2 regions of the Mesorhizobium sp. WSM4833 genome follow, and region 2 is predicted to be linked to the other one. Evidence: predicted binding sites of a transcription regulator. Region 2 holds the regulator's gene; the other holds the start of a gene.
The links. The regulator PhoB, encoded in region 2, activates phosphate uptake and scavenging genes when phosphate is short. The targets are predictions, from matches to a motif close to TGTCATNNANCTGTCAT.
Positions count from the first base shown of each region.

Region 1: a site for PhoB is predicted at 10,198-10,214, ahead of AC0L2D_RS23960 (LTA synthase family protein). Genes of this name have one in related genera too.

Region 1 is NZ_JBVVQG010000013.1:27,098-42,270, forward strand. Features, by position in the region: gene AC0L2D_RS23920 (replicative DNA helicase) at 1-1,322, opposite strand, end outside; gene AC0L2D_RS23925 (small ribosomal subunit Rsm22 family protein) at 1,543-2,520, opposite strand; gene AC0L2D_RS23930 (YnfA family protein) at 2,522-2,845, opposite strand; gene AC0L2D_RS23935 (SAM-dependent methyltransferase) at 2,913-4,217, opposite strand; gene rplI (50S ribosomal protein L9) at 4,516-5,100, opposite strand; gene rpsR (30S ribosomal protein S18) at 5,319-5,567, opposite strand; gene rpsF (30S ribosomal protein S6) at 5,567-6,067, opposite strand; gene AC0L2D_RS23955 (pilus assembly protein TadG-related protein) at 6,519-8,180, shown strand; gene AC0L2D_RS23960 (LTA synthase family protein) at 8,228-10,183, opposite strand; gene fabD (ACP S-malonyltransferase) at 10,437-11,378, shown strand; gene fabG (3-oxoacyl-[acyl-carrier-protein] reductase) at 11,439-12,176, shown strand; gene AC0L2D_RS23975 (acyl carrier protein) at 12,388-12,624, shown strand; gene fabF (beta-ketoacyl-ACP synthase II) at 12,659-13,921, shown strand; gene AC0L2D_RS23985 (hypothetical protein) at 13,909-14,181, opposite strand; gene mltG (endolytic transglycosylase MltG) at 14,180-15,173, shown strand, end outside.
Region 2 is NZ_JBVVQG010000019.1:51,420-66,592, reverse strand. Features, by position in the region: gene xylF (D-xylose ABC transporter substrate-binding protein) at 1-55, opposite strand, end outside; gene AC0L2D_RS28075 (ROK family protein) at 325-1,572, shown strand; gene phoB (phosphate regulon transcriptional regulator PhoB) at 1,589-2,278, opposite strand; gene phoU (phosphate signaling complex protein PhoU) at 2,295-3,002, opposite strand; gene pstB (phosphate ABC transporter ATP-binding protein PstB) at 3,029-3,847, opposite strand; gene pstA (phosphate ABC transporter permease PstA) at 3,865-5,181, opposite strand; gene pstC (phosphate ABC transporter permease subunit PstC) at 5,178-6,644, opposite strand; gene AC0L2D_RS28045 (PstS family phosphate ABC transporter substrate-binding protein) at 6,741-7,769, opposite strand; gene AC0L2D_RS28040 (PAS domain-containing protein) at 8,282-12,847, opposite strand; gene AC0L2D_RS28035 (hypothetical protein) at 13,477-13,713, opposite strand; gene AC0L2D_RS28030 (DUF2865 domain-containing protein) at 13,659-14,750, opposite strand; gene AC0L2D_RS28025 (hypothetical protein) at 15,056-15,173, shown strand, end outside.

The sequences.
Region 1 (15,173 bases), on a different contig from region 2:
TCGGGCGTGCCTTTCTCCGGCTCCTTGTTCTTGATGTAATATTCCTCGCGGTACACGAACAGCACGACGTCGGCGTCCTGCTCGATCGAGCCCGATTCGCGCAGGTCGGACAGCTGCGGATGTTTGTCGTCGCGGCTTTCGACCTGACGCGAGAGCTGTGAGAGCGCGATGATCGGCACGCCCAACTCCTTGCCGAGCGCCTTCAGTCCGGTGGTGATCTCGGTGATTTCCTGGACGCGGTTCTGCGACGCCTTGGCAGATGAACCCTGCATCAGCTGGATATAGTCGATGACCATCAGGTCCAGCCCGCGCTGGCGCTTGAGGCGGCGGGCGCGCGCCGCGAGCTGGGCGATCGAGATACCACCCGTCTGGTCGATGTAGAGCGGGCGCTTGTGGTTCTCCTGCGTGTAGGCGACAAGCTTGCCGAAATCGGCTTCCGTCAAATCGCCGCGCCGGATTTTCGACGATGGAATCTCGGTCTGCTCGGAGATGATGCGGGTGGCCAGCTGCTCCGACGACATTTCAAGCGAGAAGAAGCCGACGACGCCGCCATTGGCCGCCTTGACGGAGCCGTCGGCCTGTTGGGCAGGCTCATAGGCGGCAGCGATGTTGTAGGCGATGTTGGTGGCCAGCGACGTCTTGCCCATGCCTGGGCGGCCGGCGATGATGATCAAATCCGAAGGCTGCAGGCCACCCATGCGGTGGTCGAGATCGCGCAGGCCGGTCGCAATGCCCGACAGGTGGCCATCGCGCATATAGGCAGCACTTGCCATGTCGACGGCATTCTTCAACGCATCGGAAAAGCTTTCGAAACCGCCATCGTAGCGGCCGTTTTCGGCCAGCTCGAACAGCCGCCGCTCGGCATCCTCGATCTGTTCGCCGGGTGCCATGTCGACCGGCGCGTCATAGGCGATGTTGACCATGTCTTCGCCGACGGTGATCAGCGCGCGGCGCGTCGCAAGGTCATAGATGGCGCGGCCATAGTCGGTGGCGTTGACGACGGTCACAGCCTCGACCGCCAGCCGCACGACATATTGCGCCATCGTCATGTCGCCAACCTTCTCGTCGGCCGGCAGGAAGGTTTTCAATGTGATCGGCGTCGCCACCTTGCCCATACGGATGAACTCGGACGCCACCTCATAGATCTTGCGGTGCAGCGGCTCGTAGAAATGGCTGGCCTTGAGGAAGTCAGAGACGCGGTAGAAGGCGTCGTTGTTGACGAGGATGGCGCCGAGCAACGCCTGCTCGGCCTCGATGTTGTTTGGCGCTTCACGATAAAGCGGTGTTTCCGCGACGCCGAATTTTCGCGCTGCCTCTGCCATGATATCCCCGATTTCAATCCCGGCCTTTCGATATCAGAACGTGATGAGTCGGTGCTGACCTTTCTGCATCACTACCCAACCAAAGAACCTTGATGCCCGTTGTTCACAGGAACAACCAATCGTCCACAGGAGAGTATTCGCGTGCCCCGATTCCGGTTGACTCGACAGGGCGTGGATCTCTATCTGACTCGTCGGAACAAAGCAAGAACAATGGCACTGTTCATTTTGCGATGTTGTCCAGCCTGTCGCCCCAGTCCAATCGCCGGGCCAACTTGAAGTCGGCGCCGTCGCGCTTGGTGAACAAGCGCTCGGTGGCGGTGCCGTCGTCCTGGCAAAGCTTGAGCAGAACCTTGCCGGAGCCGGATTTCGGTGGCGCAAGAACTCGTGCCTGGTGTGATGTGGGGCCGTCGCAAGAAGCCGCGACGTAGATGAATTTCTCGTCTTCCCACGGCACGTCGGCATCCTTGGCCAGCCGATGCAGGCGCGAGCGGGCGACGCGGCGGGAAAAATGGCACCAGTCGGGCTGGACCAGCGGGCAGGGCGCCTGATGCGCGCAAGGCGCAAGCACATGCGCGCCCGCCTCGATCAGCTGCCGGCGCACGGCAAGGATGCGCTGCCAGCCGGCGGGGGTGCCCGGCTCGACGATCAGGAGCGTGTCGCCAGTGAGTTGCCAGAGCCGGTCAATGAGTTTCGGCAGCGATGCCGGCGCGATTTCATCGAGCACATAAGCGCACGTGACCAGATCGGCCGGCTCGATGTCAGCAAGGTCGATGGTGGCATCACCGACCAGCCATCTGCTCTGGGCGGCAATAGTGTTGCCGGCAAGCGTCTCGCCGACCTTACGCACGGCGGCACTGGCTTCGAACAACACCGCCTGTTCGAGATCGGGCCACAGATCGGTCGCGGCCCAAAGCACCGTGCCAGGGCCGGCGCCGACATCGAGCAAGGTCCTGGGCTGAAAGGCAGGCTTGACGTCGCTCAGCGCGTCAAGGCTGGAACGGATCGCGGCATAGGTCGCCGGCAGCCGCGTCGCCAGATAGGCCTTCACCGCCAGATCCTCGGCCATGTGCAGACGGCCGTCGCGCAACTCGGCGCGGTAGCGGTCGGACAGCGTCTTTGCCGCTTGCTTGAGTACCGCCAGCGGAACGTTTTCGAGCAGACGTTCGACACCTTGGCGAAGGGAGGCAGGCAACTCCATCTCAAGCGCCCCGCGGGACGAGAAGGATCACCGAAGCACCGGCAATGCAGAGCGCGGCACCGGCAAGATCCCAGCGGTCGGGGCGAACGCCTTCAACCAGCCACAGCCAGCCAAGCGACGCCACGATGTAGATGCCGCCATAGGCGGCGTAGGCGCGACCGGCGGCTGACGTGTCGACCAGCGCCAGCAGGAAGCCGAACAGGGCAAGCGAGGCGAGGCCGGGAAGAAGCCAAAGCGGCGACTTCTCCAGCCGCCACCAGGCCCAGAATGAAAAGCAGCCGGCGATCTCGGCCAGAGCGGCGGCGGCATAGAGGACAAAGGTCATGAAAAAGGTCCCGCGACGGTCACGGGACCTTTTTCAGTGCAGGCGCCGGCAATGGCAAGCGGCAATGCTATTCCTGGTCGGCAACCTTGCGGCGGCGAGCCGGCTTGGCGGCCGGGCTCTTTTTGACGGGAGCCGTTTCACGATGCCCCATATCGCGCATCTCAAGCGCTTTTTCGCATTTGGCCATGTAGTCGCGTGTCATCGGCAGCGTATCGTTCTTCTTGGCGATCTGGATCTGGAAGATCACCAGATCCTGCCAGCGGAAGGCGGCTTCCGAGGCCGCCAGATAGAATTCCCACATGCGGCAGAAGCGCTCGTCATAGATCGCCTTGGCCTTGTCGCGATTGGCGGCGAAGCGCTCGCCCCAGTGCTTCAGCGTGTCGGCATAGTGGAGCCGCAGGATCTCGACGTCGGTGACGACCAGGCCCGACTTCTCGATCGCAGGCATCACTTCCGACAGCGACGGGATGTAGCCGCCCGGGAAGATGTATTTGCGGATGAAGGCGCTGGTCGCCCACGGCACGCCGGAACGGCCGATCGTGTGCAACAGCATGACGCCATCCGGCTTGAGCAGCGTCGCGCTCTTGTCGAAGAAGGTGCGATAGTGGTTGACGCCGACATGCTCGAACATACCGACCGAGACGATGCGATCGAAACGCTCGTTGAGTTCGCGGTAGTCCTTCAGCTCGAAATGCACGCGGCTTTCCAGCCCTTGCGCATGCGCCCGGTCGGTGGCGACGCCATGCTGCTCGGTCGACAGCGTGACGCCTTGCACGTCGACGTCGAACGCCTTGGCGAGATAGAGGCCAAGCCCGCCCCAGCCGGAGCCGATGTCGAGCACCGTCTGGCCGGCCTTCAGCCGGAGCTTGGCGGCGATGTGGCGTTTCTTGGCGGCCTGCGCCTCGTCGAGCGTCATGTCCGGCTGCTCGAAATAGGCGCAGGAATATTGCATGTCCTCGTCGAGGAAGAGCCGGTAGAGATCGCCCGACAGATCGTAGTGGCGCTGCACGTTGCGCCGCGAGCGCGAGGCGGTGTTGATCTGCTGCAGCCGGCGGAAGGCGTGGCGCAGGCCTTCGATGGCCTTCGACCAGGTGGCGTCGATGCCGCCGCTGCCCATGTTCTGGAAGGCGATGCGCATCACGCCCAGCACGCCGCCCTCGAGAATGTCGAGTTCGCCGTCCATGTAGGCTTCAGGCACCGCCAGCATCGGATCGAAGGTGATGGCGCGCTCGGCATGCGCGGTCTTGATGTGCATGTGCACCGGTTCGCCGCTGCCGTCGCCGAAAACCACCGCCGTGCCCTTGGGGCCGGTTACCCTAAGATTGCCGGTGCGCACCAAGCGGTCGAGAACGCGCTTCAACAGAATATTCATGACCAAATGTCCCCTCTCGGCCAGACAGGCTGCCTTGGCGCGTGACCGCGAAAATCGGGATCGATTTCGCCGGAGATCTTGCGCCGAACCAAAGTTGCGCGTGCTTTGCGCGGCCAAAGGACGCGCGACGCCATAGTCTGCAACAATATATAGGGGTTCGAAAAGTTCCATTTGGCACAAAAATGCCCGGGCGCGAGGCCCGGGCATTGGTCCAGCATGGCTGGATGACGGCAAAGTGATCGGAGCTTGGCGTTAAGTCGTGATCAGCCCCATGGCTCCAATCGCTTGCGACGTGTGATCAGGCGTTGTCTTCGTCGCCCTCGAACTCGGTGTTCGGATCGAAGAAGTTCTCCGGCCGGGCGTTGTCGTTGATGTCGTCGCCATAGATGGCTTCGGCGGTGGTCAGCGTCTCGCCCTTGGCCTGGCGCTCGGCTTCGTCGGCCGTGCGGGCGATGTTGAGCGTGACGGTGACCTCGACTTCCGGATGCAGCGCGATCGCCACATTGGTGACACCGATGGTCTTGATCGGCTGGTTGAGCAGGATCTGGTTGCGGTTGATCGAAAAACCTTCCGCCGTCAGCAGATCGGCGATGTCGCGGGTCGAAACGGAACCGTAAAGCTGACCGGTTTCGCCGGCGGAGCGAACGGCGATGAAGCTCTTGCCGTCGAGCTTTTCAGCGACCTGGGCCGCTTCCGACTTGCGCTCGAGGTTGCGGGCTTCAAGCTGGGCGCGCTGGCCTTCGAACTTCTTCTTGTTGGCTTCGTTGGCGCGCAGCGCCTTGCCCTGCGGCAGCAGGAAGTTACGGGCGAAGCCGTCCTTGACCTTGACGGTATCGCCCATCTGGCCGAGGCGGGAAACGCGTTCGAGAAGAATGACGTCCATGGATTTGTTCCTTTGGTTGAGCGCCAATCGATCGATGAGATCGGCGCCGAATGTCTTGGGAACAGGTCAGGAAGCTTGAGCGCCTTTGGCGCTGGTGTCGCTGTCCTGCCTGTGCGGCAGTTAGAGGTTTTGACCTCAACCCGGGATTTGATGTTCAACCCTGCGGCGCCCGTCGCCGTGGGAGAAGAGCGGGCGGCGAACCGCCCGCATTTGAGATATTAGCGAACCACGTAGGGCAGCAGGCCGAGGAAGCGGGCGCGCTTGATCGCCTTGGCGAGTTCGCGCTGCTTCTTCTGGCTGACGGCGGTGATGCGCGACGGCACGATCTTGCCACGCTCGGAAATGTAGCGCTGCAGCAGACGCACGTCCTTGTAGTCGATCTTGGGCGCGTTGGCGCCGGAGAACGGGCAGGTCTTGCGGCGGCGATGGAACGGGCGCCGGGTCGGGATCTGATTGATGTCGACCATTATTCTGCACCCCCTTCAAAGCCTTCGCGCGGACGGCGCGGACCACGATCGGCACCGGCGTCGCCGAACGAGCGCGGCGGACGATCGCCACGGTCGCCGCGATCACGATCGCCGAACGAACGCGGACCACGATCGCCACGGTCACGGTCGCCGAAGCCGCCGCGTTCCGAGCGCTCTTCGCGCTTCTGCATCATGGCCGACGGGCCTTCCTCATGCGCCTCGACCTTGATGGTCAGGAAACGCAGCACGTCTTCGGACAGGCCCATCTGGCGCTCCATCTCGTTGAGCGCGGCCGCCGGGCAATTCAGGTCCATCAGCGTGTAGTAAGCCTTCCGGTTCTTGTTGACCCGGTAGGTGAGGGACTTCAGTCCCCAGTTCTCGACCCGGCCGACGGACCCGCCATTTGCGGAGATGACACCCTTGTACTGTTCGACAAGCGCATCGACCTGCTGCTGCGAGAGGTCCTGCCGGGCAAGAAACACATGTTCGTAAAGAGCCATTATGTCTTATGCCTTTCTTCGTTTCTCTCCCGGTTCCCGGCGGCAAAAGCCTCTGCAACTTCTCTGACCCGCAAACCCTCGAGGGGCAGGGGGAAGAAAGGAGCATGACGAGACGGTCGAGAGCGGAGACACGGGAGGCGGAAGCACTTCCGGCTTCACACGAAGGTTCTGAAAAACCTCCGGCCCTCCGTTCAGCCCCCAGCAAGGACCGGCAGATTGCGGGCGTCTATACAGCAATCCGGCCGCAAAGCAAGGGCAAGCGGCATTCCCGTGTGTCGCAGGCGACGATCGGGAGCAGCAACGGCCGGAGTCGTGGTTTCCGGCAACCACGTCTTAACCACACCAGCAGGTTGTGTGGAGTTGAAGCCTGGCCGTCAACGGTCGATTCATCATGGAAGGCGCAAAAGCCCGGACAACCGCGCAAAAGCGGCAAGCATTTCCGGGGGTAAGGATGCTTCTCAACAAATTCTGGCGCTCGAAGAGCGGCAATTTCACGCTTGTGCTGGGACTGGGTTTGCCGGTCATCCTGACGGCAGTCGCTTTCGCAACCGATGTCTCGACCCTTATGCGGGCCAAGAGCAATTTGCAGAACGCTCTCGATTCGGCAAACCTTGCTTCTTCGCACCTTGGCGATCTCGACATCACCCGCAATGACGCTTTCAACCGCTATTTCCAGGCCAACATCGTCGGTCATGGCGAGCTCGACAATGCGCAGGCGACGTTGACTGTCGACAAGGGCGTCAACTTCGTCAAGACCAAGGCGGTTGCCTCGGCGGACGTCCATCTCAACTTCGCCTTCCTGTTCGGCGACAGCAAGCACATCGTGGTCGATGCCTCGGCGGTCGAATCGAACAACCAGCTCGAAGTCGTGCTGGTGCTGGACAACACCGGCTCGATGGCCGGCGCGCGGATGACGGCGCTGAGGACGGCGACAAAATCGTTGCTCGACACGCTCGAAGCGGCGAAATCGCCAACGCGCAAGATCCGCGCCTCGCTGGTTCCTTTCGTGACGGCCGTCAACGTCAATGGCGACGGCTTCGACCCGTCCTGGATCGACATGGACGGCAAGTCGTCAACCAACGGCGTCAATTTTCCCGTCATCGACGGCAAGCGGCCGAACCACATGGCGCTTTTCAAACAGCTCAAGAAGACCGGATGGGCCGATGCCGGATGGAATGGCACCGGATGGAAAGGTTGCGTCGAGGCGCGGCCAGGCGCTTACAATATCTCCGACACGCCACCCGACCCGGCCAAGCCCGACACGCTGTTCGTGCCCTACTTTGCGCCGGATGATCCCGAAGACGCCCAGAAGCCGTCTGGCTCCTATGGCAATTCGGATAAATACTACAACAACTCCTATCTCAACGATGTCAGCGACAAAACCAGGCTTGCCCAGTCGGGCATCAACATTCTGGGCATCGATCTCAGCAACCTGCTCGGCAATCTCATCGAACTTCTGTCGCCCGATGACAGGGATGCCAGGGAAAGGATCGCCAAATATGTTGCGCCCGCCAAGGAACTCATCACCGAGATCGGCTCTCCCGTCACTGTCGGCCCGAACCGTGCGTGTCCGACCCCGGTGGTCCCCCTGACCGACGACTTTGACAAGCTCCGCAAGGCGGCCAGTCAGATGACCGAGTGGAATGGCTCGGGTACCAATGTCTCCGAGGGCCTGTCGTGGGGTATGCGCGTGCTGTCGCCCGCCGCGCCCTACACCGACGGAGCGCCGTGGAAGACGCCTGGGATCAGCAAGATCGTGCTGTTGCTCACCGACGGCGAGAACGTCGTCTATGGCGCCAGCGAACAAGAATCGACAAAGTCGGATTACACATCCTATGGCTATCTGGCTGGCGGCCGCTTCGGATCGGACAACCAGACGACCGCTGCGCGCAATGTCGACGGCTGGACCAAAAACGTTTGCACGCAATTGAAGAACGAGGGCGTGCAGATCTACACCATGGTGCTGCAATCCGACACCGCAGCCAACCGTGCACTTTACAGCGCCTGCGCCTCGGATCCGAGCAACTATTATGCCGTCAACGATCCGACCAAACTGCCGAACGTGTTCCTTCAGATCGCCAACAACTTCACGAAGCTGCAATTGACGAACTGAACACGCGACCCGAGACGGACCAGCAGGCTCTGAGGAAATCGCTGGCCTCAACTCGTATGGGCGGCGACAATCTTGTCGACCGTTTCGGGGAAGAAGTCGGGTGCCGCGTGGCGTTTGCCGAACATCATATCGTACTGCAGCAGGCGGAAATCGCGGATCGCCGGATCGATCTCCTTCTGCCGCGCCCAATCGGGCGTGGCCTCGCCAGCCGGCGTCAGCAGCAAATTGCGGTCGACGACACGGTAGTGTTCGCTCATCTCGCCCAGGAAGCCGGTGTAGTAGGGATGGCTGATGCCGGCCGTCTTCAGGATATGATAGGGCAGGAAGGCCGGGCTGACGGCGCCCATGTGCTCAGCTGGCCCGGTGCGGTTCGACCAGATGACCAGCGGCGTCTCATGATGCTCGAGGGCAGCCTCGGGCGACGCTTCCTTGCGCGGCGCGACATTGTCCTTCAGGAAGCCGGTTTCGACATAGACCGGCCCGAGCGGCGGCAGATGGTCGCCGAAGAAGGCGATCACGGTTGGGCGGGAGCGTGTCTTTGCCCATTCGACGAGGCGTTCGAGACCGCGATCGGCATCGGCTGAGCCTTCGGCGTAGCTGAGCAGCGATTCGCGCGCCCACTGGCTGATCGGCGCCTGCACCCTGTGCGTGGGACTGTAATAGCGGTTCGGTTCGTAGGGACCGTGGTTTTGCAGGCTGACCGCAAAGAAGAACACCGGCTCTTCGCTGGCGTCGGCCTCGCTGATGATCTCGTCGGTCATCGCGGCATCCGATGCCAGTGGCCCGCGCTTTTGCATTGGCGGCAGCGTCTCTTCCGACTTGAAATCGTTGAAGCCGAAATCGGCGTAGACCGCGCCACGGTTCCAGAACCAGTTGGTGCCCGGATGGATGGCGCGCGCCCGATAACCCTGGCTCTTGAGGAAGGTTGCCAGCGACGGCGTCGGCGTGCGCACATATTGCTGGTAGGGGATGCTGCCGGCCGGCAGGAACGCGTTGGAGAAGCCGGTCAGCGCCTCGAACTCGATATTGGCGGTCATGCCGCCGAACTCCGGCGAGAACATCGAGCCGGAGCGCAGCGCCCGCACATTGGGGATCGGATCGGGCGTGATGGTGACGCCGGGCAGCTTGGTCGGGTCCCAGAAGGACTCGCTCATGACGATGATGATGTCAGGCTTCTCGGTCGGCACCGAGGCGGTCACATCGGGCCTGGCGATCGCCGCGATCGCCTTGTCGGAATAGCCCGGCGGCGCAGAGACATGCGCCATCGGCACATTGAGCGCAAAGGCCAGCGCAAAACCGTTGGAGGCATAGTTTTCCTTCTGGTCCCACATGATCGGGATGATCTGCAACCGGTCCCTGGTCCAGGAGAACGTGGCATAGTCCATGATCGAAACGAAGAAGGCGAGCAGCGGCACTGCCAGCGTCAGCCGCGCAAGGCGTCCCTTGCGGCTAAGTGCGGGAACCTTGCGGCGCCACATCCGCCAGCCATAGACGAGCAGCGACAGGCCGGCGACGATGCCGACGACCATCGCGAGCGCGGTCATCGGCCGGTCGCGCACCAAAAGCGGCAACAGCGCGAAGATCTGGCGGGCATAGAGGAAATCGGTCGGATAGAGCGGATCGCCGAGATAATGCGACTTCTGGTGGCCGACGAAGGCAAGCGATAGCGTCAGCGGCGCGACGATCATCAGGCTCTGATGGCTGCGGCCCAGCACCGCATCGAGGCCGATCAGGATCAGCGCGAACACGACGATGGTGGTCCAGCCCGGCTTGAGCGGCTGCAGGAAGAAGGAGACCGTGCCGGCAAAGTCGCCGCGCACGATCAGTTCGATGGCAAACACCAGGACGGCGGCGATCGCCAGGCTGATCAGCCCATAGCGCACGACCGGCCATCTCCTGCCCGGCAGATAGCCGGTGGAGGGGTCGTCTTCCAGGAACTGTGGCGCGGCCTTGCCGGCGCGTTTGTAACTCTTTGCCACTTTAACTTCCCCACCCAGCGACAAGCACGTCACTCGATTGTCATGGAATTGTCACGCAAAGCTAGCGCCTGTGGCCAAAATAAGAAGAGCCAGCAAACGAATCGTGAGCGGTTTTCATCAGGAGTGATCGCCAAAAAGCCTTTCGGAACAGGCACTCGGCGGATGAAGCTGCCGTCGAGCAGGGTCGAACCGGGCTTGACTTGGCGGCCTGCCTTGCGTCACAGGCAAGAAAAACTCGTCTATCAGGCAAGCAAAACCAGCCCTTGGGAGCCCGCGCATGGCCGTTGCATTCACCTTTCCTGGACAAGGCAGCCAGGCAGTCGGCATGGGCAAGGATCTCGCCGAGGCCTTTCCCGAGGCGCGCAGAATTTTCCAGGAAGTCGACGACGCGCTCGGCGAAAACCTGTCGAAGCTGATCTGGGAAGGGCCGGAAGAGACGTTGATGCTGACCGCCAACGCGCAGCCGGCGCTGATGGCGGTGTCGCTGGCCGCGATCCGGGCGCTGGAATCGCGCGGCTTCTCGCTGAAAGGCAAGGTCGCCTATGTCGCCGGTCATTCGCTGGGCGAATATTCGGCGCTCGCGGCCGCTGGCTTCGTTTCGGTTGCCGATGCCGCCAGGCTGCTGCGCATCCGCGGCAATGCCATGCAGGCGGCGGTGCCGGCCGGCGAGGGCGCCATGGCGGCGATCATCGGATTGGAACAGGCCGATGTCGAAGCCGCTTGCGCGGAAGCCGCCAAAGGCTCCGTCTGCCAGATCGCCAACGACAATGGCGGCGGCCAACTGGTCATTTCCGGCGCCAGGGCCGCGGTCGAACTGGCGGCGAAACTGTGCACTGAGAAAGGCGCCAAGCGCGCACTGATGCTGCAGGTGTCCGCGCCCTTCCATTCGGCGCTGATGGCGCCGGCCGCGAACGTCATGCGCGACGCACTCGCCGGTGTGACAAAGAATGCGCCGGTCGTTCCCGTCCTCTCCAATGTCACGGTCAGCCCGACCAGCGATCCGGACGAGATCGCCCGCCGCCTGGTCGAGCAGATAACCGGCCGCGTACGTTGGCGCGAGACCGTGGAGTGGTTCGGCGCAAATGGCGTCACCACGCTTTACGAGATTGGCGCCGGCAAGGTGCTTTCGGGATTGGCGCGGCGCATCAACCGCGACATCGCCACTGCGTCGGTCGGCTCGGCGGCTGAGGTCGAGGCAACGCTAGCAGCGCTTGCATAAAGCCCCATTTGATCCCATTCCCTGCAAAAGGGGTGTTCTCTTCTCAATCAGGAGACAAAAATGTTCGAATTGACTGGCCGCAAGGCGCTCGTCACCGGCGCATCGGGAGGCATCGGCGAGGCGATCGCCCGGATGCTGCATGCGCAAGGCGCGATCGTCGGCCTGCATGGCACCCGCATCGAGAAATTGGACGCGCTGGCTAGCGAGCTTGGCGACCGGGTCAAGCTGTTCCCGGCCAATTTGTCCAACCGTGACGAGGTCAAGGCGCTCGGCCAGAAAGCCGAGGCCGATCTCGAAGGCGTCGACATCCTGGTCAACAACGCCGGCATCACCAAGGACGGGCTGTTCGTGCGCATGTCGGATGCCGATTGGGACAGCGTGATCGAGGTCAATCTGACCGCCGTTTTCCGGCTCACCCGCGAACTCACCCATCCGATGATGCGCCGCCGCCATGGCCGCATCATCAACATCACCTCGGTGGTCGGCGTGACCGGCAATCCCGGCCAGACCAATTACTGCGCCTCCAAGGCCGGCATGATCGGCTTCTCCAAGTCGCTGGCGCAGGAGATCGCCACCCGCAACATCACCGTTAACTGCGTTGCACCAGGCTTCATCGAATCGGCAATGACCGACAAGCTCAACGATAAGCAGAAAGAGGCGATCATGGCGGCGATCCCGACGCGGCGCATGGGCACCAGCGTCGAAGTCGCGTCCGCCGTCGCTTATCTCGCCTCCAACGAAGCCGCCTACGTCACCGGCCAGACCATCCACGTAAATGGCGGCATGGCTATGATTTGAACGAGGTTCTGCAGCAACGCCGGCGGGTTGTGTAAAGAGACCATTTCGGCTTGGACCTCAGCTATTTTTCGTGTAATGCGGCCCGCAACCCGGCGGTTCGGGCAAAAATCGGTCCGTAGTCGTTGCGTTTCCGGCAGGACCATCTTTCAGCTTGATTAGCGGCATTCTGCCCGCTAACGAAGACAGACAAACAAAAGACGAGGATGCCCAAATGAGTGACACCGCAGAGCGCGTCAAGAAGATCGTCATCGAGCACCTTGGCGTCGATGCCGACAAAGTGACGGAGCAGGCGAGCTTCATCGATGATCTGGGCGCCGACAGCCTCGACACGGTCGAACTCGTCATGGCGTTCGAAGAAGAATTCGGCGTCGAGATCCCCGACGACGCGGCCGAGACCATCCTGACCGTCGGCGATGCCGTGAAGTACATCGACAAGGCTTCGGCCTGACGCTTTCTGCAGTCATCACCGGGGAGGACCTGCGATGAGGCGTGTCGTCGTCACGGGCCTTGGCTTGCTGTCGCCGTTCGGCATGGGCTTCGAGCACAGCTGGAAGGAGCTTCTGACCGGCCGCAGCGCTGCCAAGCGCATCACCGAGTTCGAGGTGGAGGACCTTGCTTGCAAGATCGCCCACGTCATTCCGCGTGGTGACGGCAGCAATGCCACCTTCAATCCCGAGGCCGTGCTCGAGCCGAAGGAATTGCGCAAGATCGGCGACTTCATCCTGTACGGGATTGCCGCCGCCGACGAGGCGCTGAAGGATTCCGGCTGGGAACCCAAGACGCATGAAGAGCAATGCGCCACCGGCGTCCTGATCGGCTCCGGCATCGGCGGCATCGAGGGCATCGCCGAGAACGCGATGATCCTCAAGGAACGCGGCCCGCGCCGCATCAGCCCCTTCTTCATCCCGGGCCAGATCATCAATCTCGTCTCCGGGCAGGTTTCGATCCGGCACGGGCTGAAAGGCCCGAACCATGCCGTCGTCACGGCCTGTTCGACCGGCGCGCACGCCATTGGCGATGCTGCCCGGCTGATCATGTGGGGCGATGCCGACGTGATGGTCGCCGGTGGCGCCGAAGCGCCGGTGACGCGGCTGTCGATCGCCGGGTTCGCCGCATGCCGGGCACTGTCGACGGAACGCAATGATTCGCCGCAAACGGCGTCGCGCCCCTATGATCGCGACCGCGACGGCTTCGTCATGGGCGAGGGCGCCGGCGTTGTCGTGCTCGAGGAGCTCGAACATGCCAAAGCGCGCGGCGCCAAGATCTATGCCGAGGTGACGGGTTATGGTCTCACCGGCGACGCGCATCACATCACGGCGCCCGCCGAGGATGGCGATGGTGCCTTCCGTTGCATGACGGCGGCACTCAACCGGGCCAAGCTTACGCCTGCCGACGTCGACTACATCAACGCGCACGGCACCTCGACCATGGCCGACACGATCGAGCTCGGCGCTGTCGAGCGGCTTGTCGGCAATGCCGCATCGAAGATCTCGATGTCGTCCACCAAGTCGTCGATCGGCCATCTGCTTGGGGCGGCCGGTGCCGCCGAAGCGATCTTCTCGATCCTTGCCATCAGGGACAATGTCGCGCCGCCGACCATCAACCTCGACAACCCCGAACGCGAAACCGCGATCGACCTGGTGCCGAACAAGCCGCGCGCCCGCCAGATCGACGTGGCGCTGTCCAATTCGTTCGGCTTTGGCGGGACCAATGCGTCGCTGGTCTTCCAGCGCTACAATGGCTGATCGTCCGGCTGCCGGGCGACGCTTTGGCGTGCCGCCAATTTTGCCATATTCGCCTCTACTCTGCCGCTGGGGATTCGTTGGGCGATCAAACGGTAGGGCGAAATGAACACAAATCCGGCAGGCAACGGAGAATTCGGGCAACGGCCGGCAACATCCGGACCGATCGTGCCGAAAACGGCCAGCGAGGCGTTGCGGCCAGAGGCCGGCACGCCGCCGCCGAAGCGCTCGCGTGCGTCACGCAGCCAGGTCGTCGTGTTCATGAACTTCGTCATCTCCTCGGTGATGCTGGTGGTGCTGGCGGCCGGCGTCGCGGTCTATTTCGGCAAGCAGGAATTCACCGAGCCCGGACCCTCGGCTAATGGCGACACCTTCCTGGTCAAGCCGAACACCGGCGTCCAGGATATCGCCGACCAGCTCGAACGCCGCGGACTGATCAGCGATGCCCGGGTATTCCGCCTTGGCGTGCGGGCCTTCGGCAATGATTCGGCGCTGAAAGCCGGCGAGTACGAGATCAAGCCCAGGGCTTCCATGCGCGATATCATGGAGCTTCTGAAGAGCGGCAAGTCGGTGATGTATTCGCTGACCATCCCTGAAGGACTGACTGTCGACCAGGCATTGCAGCGCATCGCCGAGGAGACTGCCTTGAGCGGCGACATGCCGGCAACCACGCCGCCGGAGGGCAGCCTCGCCACCGACACGCTGCGCTTCACGCGCGGCGCGACACGCCAGCAGATGGTCGACAAGCTGCTTGCGGATCAGAAGAAGCTGGTTGACGATGTCTGGCAGCGGCGCGCGCCGGACCTGCCGCTGGCCAACGTCGAAGAGTTCGTCACGCTGGCTTCGATTGTCGAGAAAGAGACGGGCAAGGGTGACGAGCGTTCACGGGTTGCCGCCGTCTTCCTGAACCGGCTTGCCAAGGGCATGCGCCTGCAATCCGATCCGACCATCATCTACGGGTTGTTCGGCGGCAAGGGAAAGCCGGCGGACCGGCCGATCTACCAGTCGGATATCCAGAAACAGACCCCCTACAACACCTATGTGATCAACGGCTTGCCGCCGACGCCGATCGCCAATCCGGGTCGTGCAGCGCTGGAGGCGGTGGCCAACCCATCGAAGACCGACGACCTCTATTTCGTCGCCGACGGCACCGGTGGGCACGTCTTTGCCGCGACGCTGGACGAGCACAACGAGAATGTCGCCCGCTATCGCGCTCTGCAGAAGAAGCAGGCGGATGACGTCGCCAAAGCCGCCA
Region 2 (15,173 bases):
CGAGCGTCAGCGACATGGCGGCACCCGCCAGGATGGCGGCTGTGAATCTTTTCATATTATCCTCCCTGCGCCGCGTATGGCGCGACCAAACTGGCCCGAGGGCCGGCACAGAGGCCCTATTTTTTCGAGCCTCGAAAAAATACTGGGCCAACGCCCGAACGCTGTCAACATCGATTCTGATGGATTTTGATGTCGTCTCGAATTTTTTTCGGGCCTCGGAATAAATAAATGACACGGCGCGCGGCTTCTGCCAGTATTTGACCGCGTCACCGACAGCGTTCCAGGGCAGGAAGAACCGCGGCGACCGGGAGGATATGAAAGAGCATGTCGGTCGGAATCCGCCACGACGATTTGCGCCGCCGCAACCGCGCGATGGTGATCGCCGCGGTGCGCCGCGCCGGACAGCCGTCGCGCACCGAGATCGCCGCAACCACAAGCCTCAGCCATTCGACGATCTCGGCGATCTCATCCGACCTGATCGTCGAAGGCATCCTGACCGAAAGCAAGCCGAGCGAGGCCGGCTCGCTCAAACGCGGCCGTCCGCAGGTCGGCCTCAGCCTCAATCCGGAAGCGGCCGCGGTAATGACCGTGGTGCTGTCGCTGAACTTCCTCTCGGTCGCCGTCATCGACTATGCCGGCCAGGTAATATCCGAGGAACAGCGTCGGCTCGACACGCTGACGATGTCGCGCGACTCGCTGATCGGTGAGTGCACGGCAATCGTGCGGCGCCGCCTGGAAGATCCCGACCTGGACGTGCGCAGCATCGCTCGTATCGCGCTGGCCGTCCAGGGCATCACCGACACCCGTGCCCGCGCCATGCTGTGGTCGCCGATCACGCCGCACACCGACATCGCCTTCGCCGACATATTCGAAGAGGAGTTCGGCATCCCCGCCATTATGGAGAACGACTGCAACATGATGGCGGTGGCGCTGCGCTGGCGCGACCCCGATCGTTACCGCGACGATTTCATCGCCATCCTCCTGTCGCACGGCATCGGCATGGGGCTGGTGCTGAAGGGCGAATTGTTCACCGGCACCCATTCCTCGGGCGGCGAATTCGGCCACATGATCCATCGGCCGAACGGCGCGCTGTGTCGCTGCGGACGGCGCGGCTGCGTCGAAGCCTATGCCGGCAATTATGCCATCTGGCGCAACGCGCGGCAGATGGGCGAGGATGCAGAGCCCGTCGCCGATGTCAGCGACGCCGACATGCGCGCCCTGGCTGCCGCCGCCCGCGAAAGGGACGGGCCCGAACGGGAAGCCTATCGCAAGGCCGGCGAAGCGCTCGGCTACGGCCTCGGCAGCCTGTTTGCGCTGATCGATCCGGCGCCGGTCGCCATGGTCGGCGTCAGCGCCGCCGCCTTCGACCTGATCGAGCCGGCATTGCGGCAAGCGATTGCCCAGACCGCCGGCGGTCAGCATTCCAAGTCGATTTCCTTCGACACCGAGCCGAACGAACTGCCGCTGATCCGCGAAGGCTGCGCCATGCGGGCGCTGATCTTCGTCGATCAGGAGATTTTTGCGCCGGGCGTGCAGGCGAGATCCGGTCTCGGCGGCAAGAACGTGGCGTGAGTTCAAACGAGGGAGTTCAGTCCTCGCGAATGGCGTAACCCGCCCCACGGATGGTGCGAATGACATCGGGCATGCGGCCGTTGTTGACCGCCTTGCGCAGCCGGCCGACATGCACATCGACCGTGCGTTCGTCGATGTAGATCGTCTCGCCCCAGACATTGTCGAGCAGTTGGCTGCGCGAGAACACGCGGCCTGGATGGCGCATCATGAATTCAAGCAGGCGGAATTCCGTCGGCCCGAGCCGGATTTCGCTCTTCTTGCGATAGACGCGGTGCGACTCGCGATCGAGCACGATATCGCCGACCTTGAGCACGCTGGACAGCACTTCCGGCTTGGCCCGGCGCAGCAGCGCCTTGACCCTGGCCATGAACTCCGGCGTCGAGAAAGGCTTGACCAGATAGTCGTCGGCACCGGTCGAGAGGCCGCGCACGCGGTCGCTTTCCTCGCCTCGCGCGGTCAGCATGATGATCGGCAGCCGCTCGGTCTCGGGACGCATCCTTAGCCGGCGGCAGAGTTCGATACCGGAAACCGCAGGCACCATCCAGTCGAGCACCAGAAGGTCTGGAACGTTCTCCTGCAGCCGGATTTCGGCCTCGTCGCCGCGCGTCACCACCTCGACCTGGTAACCTTCGGATTCGAGATTGTAGCGGAGCAGCACGCCTAGCGGCTCCTCATCCTCCACCACCATGATGCGTGGCGCGATCATCGGCTGGTCACCCCTGTCATGCCGCTGGCGCGGACATTGCCGTCTCGTCCTGCTTCGGACGGTTGGCTGGCAACTGCGTGCCGGTCAAAACATAATAGGCATTTTCGGCGATGTTGGTCACGTGGTCGCCGATCCGCTCGAGGTTCTTGGCGCAAAACAACAGGTGCGTGCACGCCGTGATGTTGCGCGGATCTTCCATCATGTAGGTCAGAAGTTCGCGGAACACCGATGTGTATTTGACGTCGATGCGTTCATCATTGTTTCTGAGCGTGGCAAGCGCTGCCGCGTCAGCGGCGGCATACTCGTCGACGACCCCCTGCACCTGGATCAGCACCAGCTGCGCCATTGCGTCGATCGAATGCGAAAGGTCGTGCGGCGTGACGCTCAGCCCGACAGTGCCGACGCGCTTGGCGATGTTCTTGGCAAGGTCACCGATGCGCTCGAGGTCGCCGGCCATGCGGATCGAACCGACCACCGCACGCAGATCGTTGGCCATCGGCTGGCGCTTGGCGATCAGCGTGATGGCACGATCGTCCAGCTCGCGCTGGCGTGCATCCATGATGGCGTCGTCGGAAACCACCCGCTGCGCCAGCGCATTGTCCGAATTGAGCAAAGCCCTGGTCGAGCCACCGACCATCGAGCGGGCGAGATCGCCCATGTCGCGGATCAGCTGGCTGATCTGCTCCAGATCCTCATCGAAAGATGCGACGGTATGTTCACCCATGATCTTCGTCCCTCATATGCCAGAGATCAGCCGAACCGGCCGGTGATGTAGTCCTGGGTGCGTTTGTCGTCGGGGGTGGTGAACATCTTGTCGGTGGCGCCCTCCTCGACCAGATAGCCAAGATGGAACATCGCGGTGCGCTGCGACACGCGCGCTGCCTGCTGCATCGAATGGGTGACGATGACGATCGTATAGTTCTGACGCAGTTCGTCGATCAGTTCCTCGACGCGAGCGGTGGCGATCGGGTCGAGCGCCGAACACGGTTCGTCCATCAGGATCACCTCGGGCGACACGGCGATGGCGCGTGCAATGCACAGGCGCTGCTGCTGGCCACCGGAAAGACCCGTGCCAGGTTCCTGCAAACGGTCCTTGACCTCGTTCCAGATCGCCGCCTTCTTCAGGCTGGACTCGACGATCTGATCCATGTCGGCCTTGCGCTTGGCCAATCCGTGGATGCGCGGCCCATAGGCGACGTTCTCGTAGATCGACTTTGGGAACGGATTGGGTTTCTGGAACACCATGCCGACGCGCGCCCTGAGTTCGACGACATCGATGTTCTTGTCGTAGATGTCCTCTTCGTCGAGCGTGATCTTGCCGGTTACCCGTGCTGAATCGATGGTGTCGTTCATGCGATTGAGGCAGCGCAGGAAGGTGGACTTGCCGCAGCCGGAGGGGCCGATCAGCGCCGTCACCTGGTTCAGGCGGACGTCGAGATCGACGTCGAACAGCGCCTGCTTCTCGCCGTAGAACACGCCGACCTTGTCGCCGCGCATTTTGATCACTTCGTTCGACTTCATCTTGTCGCCCACTGCGTTTTCAAGGGACTGTTCGGTCATGATGTTCATACCAAAATGCCTTTTTTCTACCAGCGCCGCTCGAACCGACGCCGAAGCACGATCGCGGTGATGTTCATGGCCATGAGGAAGACGAGCAGGATGATGATGGCGCCGGACATGCGCTCGACGAAGGCGCGTTCGGCCTCGTTCGCCCACATATAGATCTGCACCGGCAGCGCGGTAGCCGGATCGAAAGGCGTCGTCGGTGGATCGGCGACGAAGGCGACCATGCCGATCAACAGCAGCGGCGCGGTTTCGCCGAGCGCGCGCGCAAGACCGATGATGGTGCCGGTGAGGATGCCGGGCGCGGCAAGCGGCAGGATGTGCTGGAACACCATCTGCATCTTGGAGGCGCCAAGACCGAGAGCTGCCGAGCGGATCGACGGCGGCACCGCGGCAAGCGCGGCGCGCGTCGCGATGATGATCGTCGGCAGCGTCATCAGCGTCAGCACCAGGCCACCGACGAAAGCGGCGGAGCGCGGCATGCCCAGGAAATTGATAAACACCGCGAGGCCGAGCAAGCCGAAGACGATTGACGGCACTGCGGCCAGATTGTTGATGTTGACCTCGATAAGGTCGGTGAAACGGTTCTTCTTGGCGAATTCCTCCAGATAGATGGAGGCGGCGACGCCGATCGGCAGCGCGAGCAGCAGCACGATCACCATCATATAAAACGAGCCGATGATCGCCACGCCCATGCCCGAGGTTTCCGGGCGGCTGGAGGCGCCGTAGGTGAACAGGCCGCTGTTGAAGTGCTCGGCCATCGCGCCCTCGGCCTTGAGCTTGTTCATCCAGGTGATCTGCTGGTCCGAGACCTTGCGTCGCGCTTCCTCGACACTGAGGTCGATCTGGCCCTTGAAAGCCGAGTCGAGATTGGCGGCGGCGAGGATGTTGACGTCGCGTGTCGTGCCGATCACCGAGGGATCGGCGGCAACGATGTCGCGCAACTGGACGCGGGCGCCTTCCGAAAGGAAGCCCTTGAGCTTCTGGATCATCGGCTTGTCATCAGGAGAAATGCCGAGCTTGGCCACCAGCGCGTTTTCTGCGAGCTTGGGATAATTCGCCTTGATCAGAACGCTCGGATCGGTTGCGCGCTTGCCGGAAGGATCGATCACCTTCTCGTCGAACGTGATCGGCAGCGATACCGTCGTCTGCCAGAAGGCGGTGTAGCCTTTCGAGACGATGGTGATCAGCATGATTGCCAGGAACGCCAGGCCTACGGAAATCGCCACGACGCCATAGATGCGGAAACGGCGTTCGGCGGCGTAACGGGCCTTCAGGCCGATGTCGCGGCGCGGATGGGCCGCCGGCCTGACCATCGTATCCATGGGAATGTCGGTCATTCGTACTGCTCCCGATATTTGCGCACGATGTAGAGCGCGACGATGTTCATCACCAGCGTCAGCGTGAACAGCGTCAGCCCGAGCGCGAAGGCGACCAGCGTCTGCGGCGAATTGAACTCGAGGTCGCCGGTGAGCTGGTTGACGATCTTGACGGTGATGGTCGTCATCGCCTCGAACGGGTTGATGGTGAGGTTGGCGGCGACGCCCGCCGCCAGCACGACAATCATCGTTTCGCCGATGGCGCGCGAGGCAGTCAGCAGGATGGCGCCGACGATGCCGGGCAGTGCAGCCGGCAGGATCACCCGCTTGATCGTCTCGGAGCGGGTCGCGCCGAGGCCGAGCGACCCGTCGCGCATGGCGCGCGGTACCGCGGTTATGATGTCGTCTGAGAGAGAGGAGACGACCGGGATCAGCATGACGCCCATGACCAGGCCAGCGGTGAAGATGCTCTGGCCCTGGATGAACGGCGAGCCGCCGGTCAGCGCCGCGGACAGGTCGCGCAGGAACGGCCCAAGCGTGACGACGGCGAAGATGCCGTAGACGATGGTCGGTATGCCGGCCAGCAGTTCAAGCGCCGGCTTGACCACCGAGCGCACCCTGGGCGTTGCGTATTCGGCCATGTAGACAGCCGACATCAGCCCGACCGGCACCGCAACCAGCAGCGCGACGGCGGCGATATAGAGCGTGCCGGCAAGAAGCGGGATCAGGCCGAACTGGCCCTGGCTGCCGCCCGAACCGGCAGCGGCAAAACGCGGATCCCAGACCGTGCCGAAGAAGAAACTCATCGGCGAGACGCTCTCGAAGAAGGTGATCGTCTGGAACAGCATCGAAAGCACGATGCCGACGGTGGTCAGGATGGCGATGGTGGAGGCGGCAAGCAGCCCCCACAGCATCAGCCGCTCGACATTGTTGCGCGCCCTGGCGCGCGGCTCGATCTGCCTGAGCGCATAGAAGGCGCCGGCGATCGAGGAAGCGAGAATGACAATGGCACCGAACAGGCCGAGCCGGTCCTGGACCTTGTTCGCCTCGACAGCGATCGGGATCATGTAATCCTGTGTGTCGCTCGCCAGTGCCACGCCCTTGGCGGCGAGCAGCGGCTGCAACTCGGCAAAGCTGGCAGGCATTGCGGCCAGTGTGCCAGCATCGAGTTTGCGCAGGCCCCTGGCGAGGCTCTTTACCAGGCTGACATCCAGTGCCTCGCTGGCAACCTTGCTGTCGACGGTACGCTCGGGCAAGGCAGCGTGGATGTGCCGGTCAAGATAGACCGAAGAACCGACGGCCCAGACGGCAAGCAGCAAAAGAGCAGGCAGGACGGCGAGCAGGAAGGCCCACCAGCCGTGATAGTGGGCACGCGAATGCGGCTTGACCTTGCCATTGTCCTGGGCCGCGGCACGCTGCCGGCCGATGAAAAAGGCAACCAGGCCGACGGCAACGACGATGGCCAGTACGAGCAAGGACGACATGGACCCACCCCAAGGGAAATTCTAACGCAGCCGCCATTGCGGCCTGCGGTGAAACCGGGGCGCGGATTTGACCCGCACCCCGGTTCGGCAGCTTGATTACATCGACTTTCCGGCGGCGAAAGCGTCACGCTGGGCCTGACGCTCGGCATCCGGAGCAGCAACGAGGCCGTATTCGGCGAGCGGGCTTTCCGGGCCAACCATCTGGTCGTCGAGGAAGAACTCGACATATTCCTTGAGGCCGGGAACGACGCCCAGATGCGCCTTCTTGACGTAGAAGAACAGCGGGCGCGAGACGGGATACTTGCCGCTGGCAATCGTCTCGGTCGAAGGCACGATACCTTCCACGGTGGCGACCTTCAGCTTGTCGGCATTGTTCTCATAGAAGGCGAGGCCGAACACGCCGACGCCGGTCTTGTTGGAGTCGATGCGGGCGAGCGTCTCGGTATAGTCGCCATCGATGTCGACGGCCTTGCCGTCCTTGCGGATGGCAATGCAGGTTTTGCCGATTTCCTTGTCGTCGGCAATGCCGGCGGCCTTGAGAGCAGCCTTGTCACAGCCGGCATCGAGAAGCTTGGTCTCGAACACTTCGCGCGTGCCGTGCTTTTCGCCCGGAATGTAGGCGGCGATGTCCCAGTCGGGCAGCTTCGGATTGACCTGGCTCCACTTGGTGTTCGGATTGTCGACGAGCTTGCCGTCGACGACCAGCTTGGCCGCGAGCGCCTTGTAGATGTCGGCGGGAACCAGCGCCCAGTCCGGGCCCTTGATGTCGGTGGCGAAGACGATGCCGTCATAGCCGATCCGGACTTCCTGGACTTCCTTCACGCCGGCGGCGGCGCAGGACTTGAGTTCGTCCGCCTTGATCGGACGCGACGAGTTGGCGATGTCGATCGTGTCTTCGCCGACGCCCTTGCAGAATTCCTTGATGCCGGCGCCGCTGCCGCCGGATTCGACGACCGGGGTCTTGAAGTTGGTGAACGTTTCGCCGAACTGCTCGGCAACGATCTTGGCATAAGGTAACACGGTCGATGATCCGGCGACCTGGATCTGGTCGCGCGCGGCGGCGAAGCCGGACGACGCGGCGAGCGCAAGCGCAGCGGCCGACGCCGTATAGAGGAATTTCTTCATGTGGCCTGCTCCTGTTCGGAAGATGGTCTCTCGGCGCTCGTCAGTCGGCGCCCGCTGAGGCCAATAGCCTTCGATTATAACAGTCGCATGACAGTTTGATGTCACCCCGGTAACGCGTCATCGCGATGAGCAAAACGCCGCCTGGCCGGCACTGACCACGCAGCCCGGCTTTGTCCCCGGAATCAGAGACTTGCTCCGCTTGGGGCCGAGATTGGCCGGCGATTTGGGGTTAGCCGGCCTTTACGAAAAAAAGCCGGACGGGAGCGCGTTGCTCTCAGCCAGACGGTGTCATGGCCGGGCCATCGCCGAAAACAGGTCCGTTGGGGTAGGTTGACGCTGTCTCATGCCGGCGGTCGCTGCTCCCGCCCGTAACTGGAAAGGGAGGAATCGAACGCCGCCATTGTCTCGACTGGATACAACCTTTGATATGGTGCGATCGCACCATAGTCTTGGCCGCTGGCAGGGCGCGAATCTTCGCCGTATTTCCGGCACTCGGACAGGCAGGACCGGCCCTACCCGGCGTTGCGCTGAGCCTGCCGGCTGGCGCCGACCCAGCGCTCGACCTTCTCGAGCAGCGCCCGGGGACTGATCGGCTTGGGCAGATAGTCGTCCATGCCTGCCTCCAGGCAGCGCTCGCGGTCGCCCTTCAGCGCATGCGCGGTGACGCCGACGATCGGCACATGCGTGCCGGTTTCTTCCTCCAGCCGGCGAATGGCGGCGGTCGCTTCGAGACCGTTCATCTCCGGCATGGAGACATCCATCAGGATCATGCACGGGTTGAGCCGCCCGAAGGCGTCGAGCGCCTTGCGGCCATTGCCGACGATCTCGAAACCATAACCGGTCTCGCCGAGGATCTGGGTGAACACCATCTGGTTCACCTCATTGTCCTCGGCCACCAGTATGTCCAGCCTGTCGCCACCAGCCGCCACCGGTGGCCGGGGGCGAATCGAAGGCGGCTGCAGCAGCGCCCGCTGTTCGGACGGTGCCGAGGGCTGCGGCCGCGTCACATTGCTCGCAGCGACGTCGGCCGCGAGCGGCTGCGGGTCGCTGCCGCCAGTGTTGTGGCGATGCCGCTGGATGGTGGCGACCAGCGTTTCCAGCAGCACCGAAGAGCGCGCCGGCTTGATCAGCTGGGCATCGATGCCGAGATCGCGATAGCTGGTGTTGGCGAGCGACTGGTCGACCGAGGTCAGCATGATGATCGGCGTTCCGGCAAGGCCAGCGGTGTTGCGCACGATCCGCGCCATTTCGGCGCCGCTCATTTCAGGCATCTGGTAGTCGAGCACGACGCAATCGACCGGCACGCCATAGGCGGCAGCGGCGATCAGCACCTTGAGGCCTTCGGCGCCGCTTTCGGCCGCGCAGGAATCGAACGTCCATGATGTCATCTGCTCGGTCAGGATCGCCCTGTTGACGGCATTGTCGTCGACGATCAGCACGCGCGCGCCGGTCACGTCGATCGGCATGATGCGTTGTCCGTTCTGCTGTCCGGCCCTCGGCAGCGTCACCGAAAACCAGAACGTCGAACCCTTGCCTTCGGCGCTTTCGACCCCGATGTCGCCGCCCATCAGCTCGACGAGCCGCGAGGTGATGGCGAGGCCGAGGCCGGTCCCCTCGTGCCGCCGCGTCGATGAAGTGTCGACCTGGCTGAATTTCTCGAACACCAGTTTCAGTTTTTCCTCGGGGATACCGATGCCCGTATCGGTGACCGAAATGGTGAGCTTCGTTCCGGTTGGAACCCTCTCGCCGGTGACGTCGACCAGCACATGGCCCTCATCGGTGAATTTCACCGCATTGCCGAGCAGGTTGGTGACGATCTGCCTGATGCGGCCGACATCGCCGATGAACAGGCTCTCGAGCCGAGGCTCGACACGTACGATCAGCTCGAGGTCCTTCTCCTTGGCGCGCGTCGACACCAGCGTCGCCACGTCCTCGATCGCTTCGGCAAGATTGAACGGCGCCGGATCGAGCACCAGCTGACCGGCATCGATCTTGGAGAAGTCCAGTATGTCGTTGATGATGGTGAGCAGCGCATTGCCCGACTTCACGATGATGTCGGTAAACGTCTTCTGCTTCGGGTCGAGGTCCGATTTGGCCAGCAGTTCGGCCATGCCGAGCACGCCGTTCATCGGCGTACGTATCTCATGGCTCATATTGGCGAGGAATTCCGACTTGGCGCGGTCGGCGAGCACGGCGCGCTGACGCGCCTCGCGCAGTTCGGCCTCCCGCATCTTCAGCTCGGTGATGTCGGTGGTCGAGCCGATCAGGTAGAGCGAACCGTCGGAGGCGATCATCGCGCCCTTGCGGGCGAATTGATGCCTGACGCTGCCGTCGGCCAGCGTCACCGTCTCTTCGACCTCCTGAGTTTCGCCGGTGCGCAGCACGGCGAGGTCGCCATTGACAAAGGCCTCGCCATCCGGCCCGAAAATCTCGATGTCGGTCTTGCCGATGGCCTCTTCCTTGCTGAAGCCCGTCAGATCGCACCAACCCTTGTTGACATAGAACTGCCGGAGATCGGAGCGCTTGGCGTAGATCGATACCGGTACATTGTCGATCAGGCTGCGGAACACCTCGTTCTCGCGCATGCTTTCTTCCAGCGCACGCTCGCGTGCCTTGACGTCGGTGATGTCGGTGCTCGAGCCGACCAGATGCACCGACCCGTCCAGCGCCACCAGGCGGCTCTTGCGGGTCATCAACTGCCGAACCGTGCCGTCGCGATGGGTGACGGGTTCCTCGACCTCCTTGACGACGCCCGTCACGGCGACTTGCGTGTCGTCATGGCTGTAGCCATCCGCGTCCTGCGCGCCGAACAACTGCCGGTCGGTGCGGCCGATGACATCCTCCTTGGCCAAGCCGGTGATCGCGCACCAGGCCTTGTTGACGAATTCGATGCTCAGGTCCTGCGCCTTGATGAAGGCGGCCACCGGCAACTCGTCCATCACATGCCGGAACAGGTCGATCTGGCGCATGGAATCGCGCAATGCCGCCTCGCGACTCTTGATCTCGGAGATGTCGACGCGAACGCCGATGAAGGTGCCGTCGTCGGTCCGCATGTCGTAGACCTGATACCAGCGGCCATCGGGATTGTGACGCTCGTAGGAGGAACTGGGCAAGCGGTAGCGGGCGAGGATCGCGTCCAGCCAGCGGTCATGATCGCTGTCGTAGAGCTGGTCGATTTGCGGATCGCCGCTGCTGCGGAAATAGCCGTTCGCATGACCCAGCACGAGTGCTTCGCGGAATGTACAGCCGGGCTGCCACGCCGGCTTCAAGGCCGGCAGCGTATCCTGGATCTTGCGGTTGGCGAAAACGAACCTGTCGTCGCGATCGTAGATGATCACGGCGGCCGGCAAGGATTCCAGCACGCTGGCGAGATGCTTGCGTGCGTCCTGCGCCTCCGTCTCGCGGCGCTTCATGTCGGAAATGTCGAACAGGAAGCCGGCAACGTAGTTGCGGCCGCTGGCCATGCCGACGCGGCTCTTCCGGACGATGCGCGAGCGGCTGGCGCCGTCGACCTCGAAATTCTCTTCCACTTCGTACGGCCGCCCGGTGGCAAGGACGTCACGTTCGCTCTGCTCGAAAAGCGCGACAGCGTTCGTTGGGAGGAAATCGCCGCCGGGCTTGCCGAGCATGGCTTGCGGCGTCTGGCCAAACAGAGCGGCGAACGCCTCGTTGACGAAGACGAAACGCAGATGGTCGTCCTTGACGAAGATCGGATCCTTGACGGCGTTGATCACCGCTTCCGCCAGCCGCGCTTTCTCCAGCGCGTCGGCAAGTTCGGCCTCCCGGTCCTTCATGTCGGTGACGTCGACATAGGAGATCAGCCGCTTCCCGCCGGCCAGCGGCGCCATCGACGATATCAGCGTGCGGCCGTCATTGCGTGGGAACTGCCGCGATCCGGCGGTACCGGCCCTGATTTCCGCCTCGCGCTCAGCGATATGCCGCTGCCATGACGCGTCGTCGGAGCCAAACGGATCGATGTCGCGGCTGGCGTCCATCAGATCGCGGAAGCTGCAGCCGATCTCGGCGCGCCGCGCGTCGATCTGCCAGAAATCATAGAAAGCACGGTTGATGATCTCGGCGCGCATATCGGCGTCGAGCACGAGGACACCGATCGGCATCTGGTCGACCATTGTGCGGAGACTGGCGAAGGTCTCGGCATTCCTGGCATTGGCGTTTTTGATCTCCGCATCGCGCTGCTTGATCTCGGTGACCTCATAGTAGGTCAGCAGCCGCTTGCCCCCGGACAACGCCGTCACCGAAAACATCATCGTCCTGCCGTTGGCATGGACAAATTCGCGAGGCGCGACGGATCCGGCGCGAATCTCGTCGAGGCGAGTAGCGAGGTAGCGCTGCCATTGCTGTTCGTCGATGTCGCCATAGATGCCGCTGCTGCGGTTGAGCTCCATCAACAGGCTGAACGGAGCGCCGACGGCAACAGCACCGTCCGGAATCCTCGAGAGGTCGCGATAGGCCTTGTTGACGATCAGCGTGTCGAGCCTGGCATCGAGAAGCACGACGCCCATATGCATGGCGTCCATCGTCCGCTCGAGGTCGGCCAGATGCTGGTCGGGCTCGCCATCACCCGATGATTCCTGCCCCAGATTTTTGAAGGCGCCGGCCAGAGCCGTGACGTTGCGGCCGATGCCGCGATAGCCGGCAAATCTTCCTTCGTCGTCGAACTTTGGAAAGCCTGACGTCAAAACCCAGCGACAGTCGGCGCTGCCAGCCTTGAGCTCATAGACGAAGTCGCGAAAAGGCCGGTGCGCCTGCAGATCCTCCAGATGCGCCGCGCCACTGCGATCGCCGTTCAGGACCTGGTTGAGGAAGTCGAAGCGGAACCGGCCAAGCACGTTTGCCGGATCGATGCCGGTGGCGGCCTGGTAATTTTGCGAAAGCCAGGAGAAGCGCAGTTCGGCGTCCGTTTCCCAGACCCAGTCCGAACCGGCTTCAACGAGTTGGCGAAGCGCATCGTTCGAATCCATGCAAGAGGCGGACGATGAGGCATCGTCGCCATGCACTGTGGATCTGCGAGGCCCGCGCTTGCCGCGCGCGCCGATTGTTTCGTCCGCTTCCGCCATGCCGTCCCCACCCCGAAAACCAAGGCCGAACCCTCCTCCGCGGTTCGTCGGCGGAATCTGCCCGAGAAGCATTAAGGATCCGCTAACCTTAACGGTCGGTTGGACAGGATTGCGCGGCGCGGTCTGCTTCATTCCGCCCGGTTGTCGGCGGGGTCGAACCCGCTATATAAGCAACGGCAGGGGTATTGCTGATGCTTGGACGGATTGTGCCTTTTTTCATGGGGCTGGCGCTGCTTTTCGGCGGCGGTTGCTCGCGCAGTTATGACGGCACGGTCGTCATCCCGAGACCGCTTGATGTCCGGCGATTCTGGGATCGGCCGCCACCGAATGTCGACTATGGGCAATCCGAGGTCGAGAACGGCGCTTTTCCTGTGGCGCCGCAGCCGGACCGGCGTTTTTCCGAGCGCAAGGTCAGCCATACCGCACCGAGACGGCACCAGACGAGGTTGCCTGCGTCCGCTTCCCTATCGGCGCCAGCGAAACCGCTGACCTGCAGGAACGTCAGCGAGCCTGGCAAGAGAGCTCGCATGGTCTGCGATTAGACCGGAGCGGGTCCCTAAAAGCGGGACCCGGTTTTCGGATGCGATGCGATCAAGACGCGATCCGCGGATAGCTTCGGTGACCCGGCCTCAAAGTGAAGCAGCGCCCTTTTTCGGCTCCTTCGCACCGAGCTTGTCGAGTGCAAGACGAACCTGACGCAGATCTTCCTGCCAGCCGTCATCGTCGTCCATCGGACCCTCCGAGGCAGCCCGCTGCAGCCCACGCGCCTCGGATTCGATCTCGCGCAGTTCGGCGATTTTCTGTTCGGTGGTCAGCGAGTCATCTTCGACGATCTCCAGCACCCGCATTTCCCGGAACGTAGCCACGGCGTTTCTCCCGGCTGATGTCGATCACAACGCCGTGAGCGCCTCTCTGTTCCAGCCGGATCAGGCAACCGCATCGCAGCAGGCACGCCGCAGCCGGTGATCGCCAATTGGGGAAGCCGGCGATCATTCGGCCGGGAAAAACGCCGGCCGACCACGCGCACCGACCGCTTGCCGGCCTCGATCGAAAGGTGCTGGGCGGCACCTGGCGCTTCGGCATCGATTCCAGGGACGGCCGCAACCGTGCCGAGATCCGGCTTCGCCGTCGGCAGCGGAATAATGGCATTGCGCATGTTGGCGGGCGTCACAGTCCTGGCTCGCAGTTCGGTGACCCGCTGGTAGTATCGCTTGACGTCGCATGCCTTGAAATTCGCATCATCGCGATATCTGAAGGCTGCCGGCAGTTCGGTATAAGGCTTGCGCGTGTCGAGCGCGACCATCTGGTCGGTTTCGAGGCTGGCATCGCTCAACGTGTAGAGGTCGACGCTGGGGTCATCGCAGATGTAACGGCATTGATCGGCCGTCTCCTTCAGATCACCGCTGGCGGCGAATTGCGACTTTGGCGCCGGGAAGAAATACCCGTCCGACAGACGCACGCAAAACAGCATCGCATTGCCGCCGAACGTGGTGCTCGCCGATTGGGTGCCGGGCGCGGCGCGCGCAGACCGTTGCTTTGCCGAAGGCGCGCAGCCAAGCGCCACGAGGCGCGCTTGCAGACCCGCCGTGTCGCGGCCTGAATTCCCGGCGGCAGCGATCCGGCGCTGCACATCCGAGCGGCTCCTGGCGAGATCGGCGCAAGCGTTGAAGAGACCACCAAGCGAACTTTTCGCCGTGCACTGGCGCTGTCTCTCGATAGTCTGGATGGCTGCAAGTTGCCGGCGCAGTTGAGCAAGCTCCGGGTTCGCCCCGTTGCTGCGGCCACCCGAAAGCAACTGGCTTCTGATCGCGCCGCAGCTGTCCGCGTAGGACGAAAGCGTCCCGAACAAAACCGCCGCCAGCGAAATCAATGCGAGCATCATGGAAGGCCAGAAACGGATCATCGGACAACTCGGTCCTTTTTGCGGAGAACCCGGAATTACAGTCCATAACTTACACAAGCTTCAGCTATATGAGTAAACTCTAATTATCTCAAGAACTTCAGCTCGAATAAGCTTTTGTCTATTGTATTATGTCATCTCGTGTAAATTCGATATTACATTTTTATTTCAAGATTGAGACGAACCTCGAAGGAAAGCGCAAGCCCGACCCTCGCCGCGGACCTGCAACGAAACGGACCGCCATTATCGCCAGGCGTTCGAAACCTTTGCCCGGTCTTCCGCGTTGAAGGACCAAAGGGAGAACGCAGATGTCGATCCACTTCACCGTCTCGGACCTGACAAGAAACCTGTTTCACTCGCTGGGGCTGGATCAGCGCGCGCCAAGGCCTCTCAATCCCGAACAAAGCCTGTTGCTGGAATGCTATC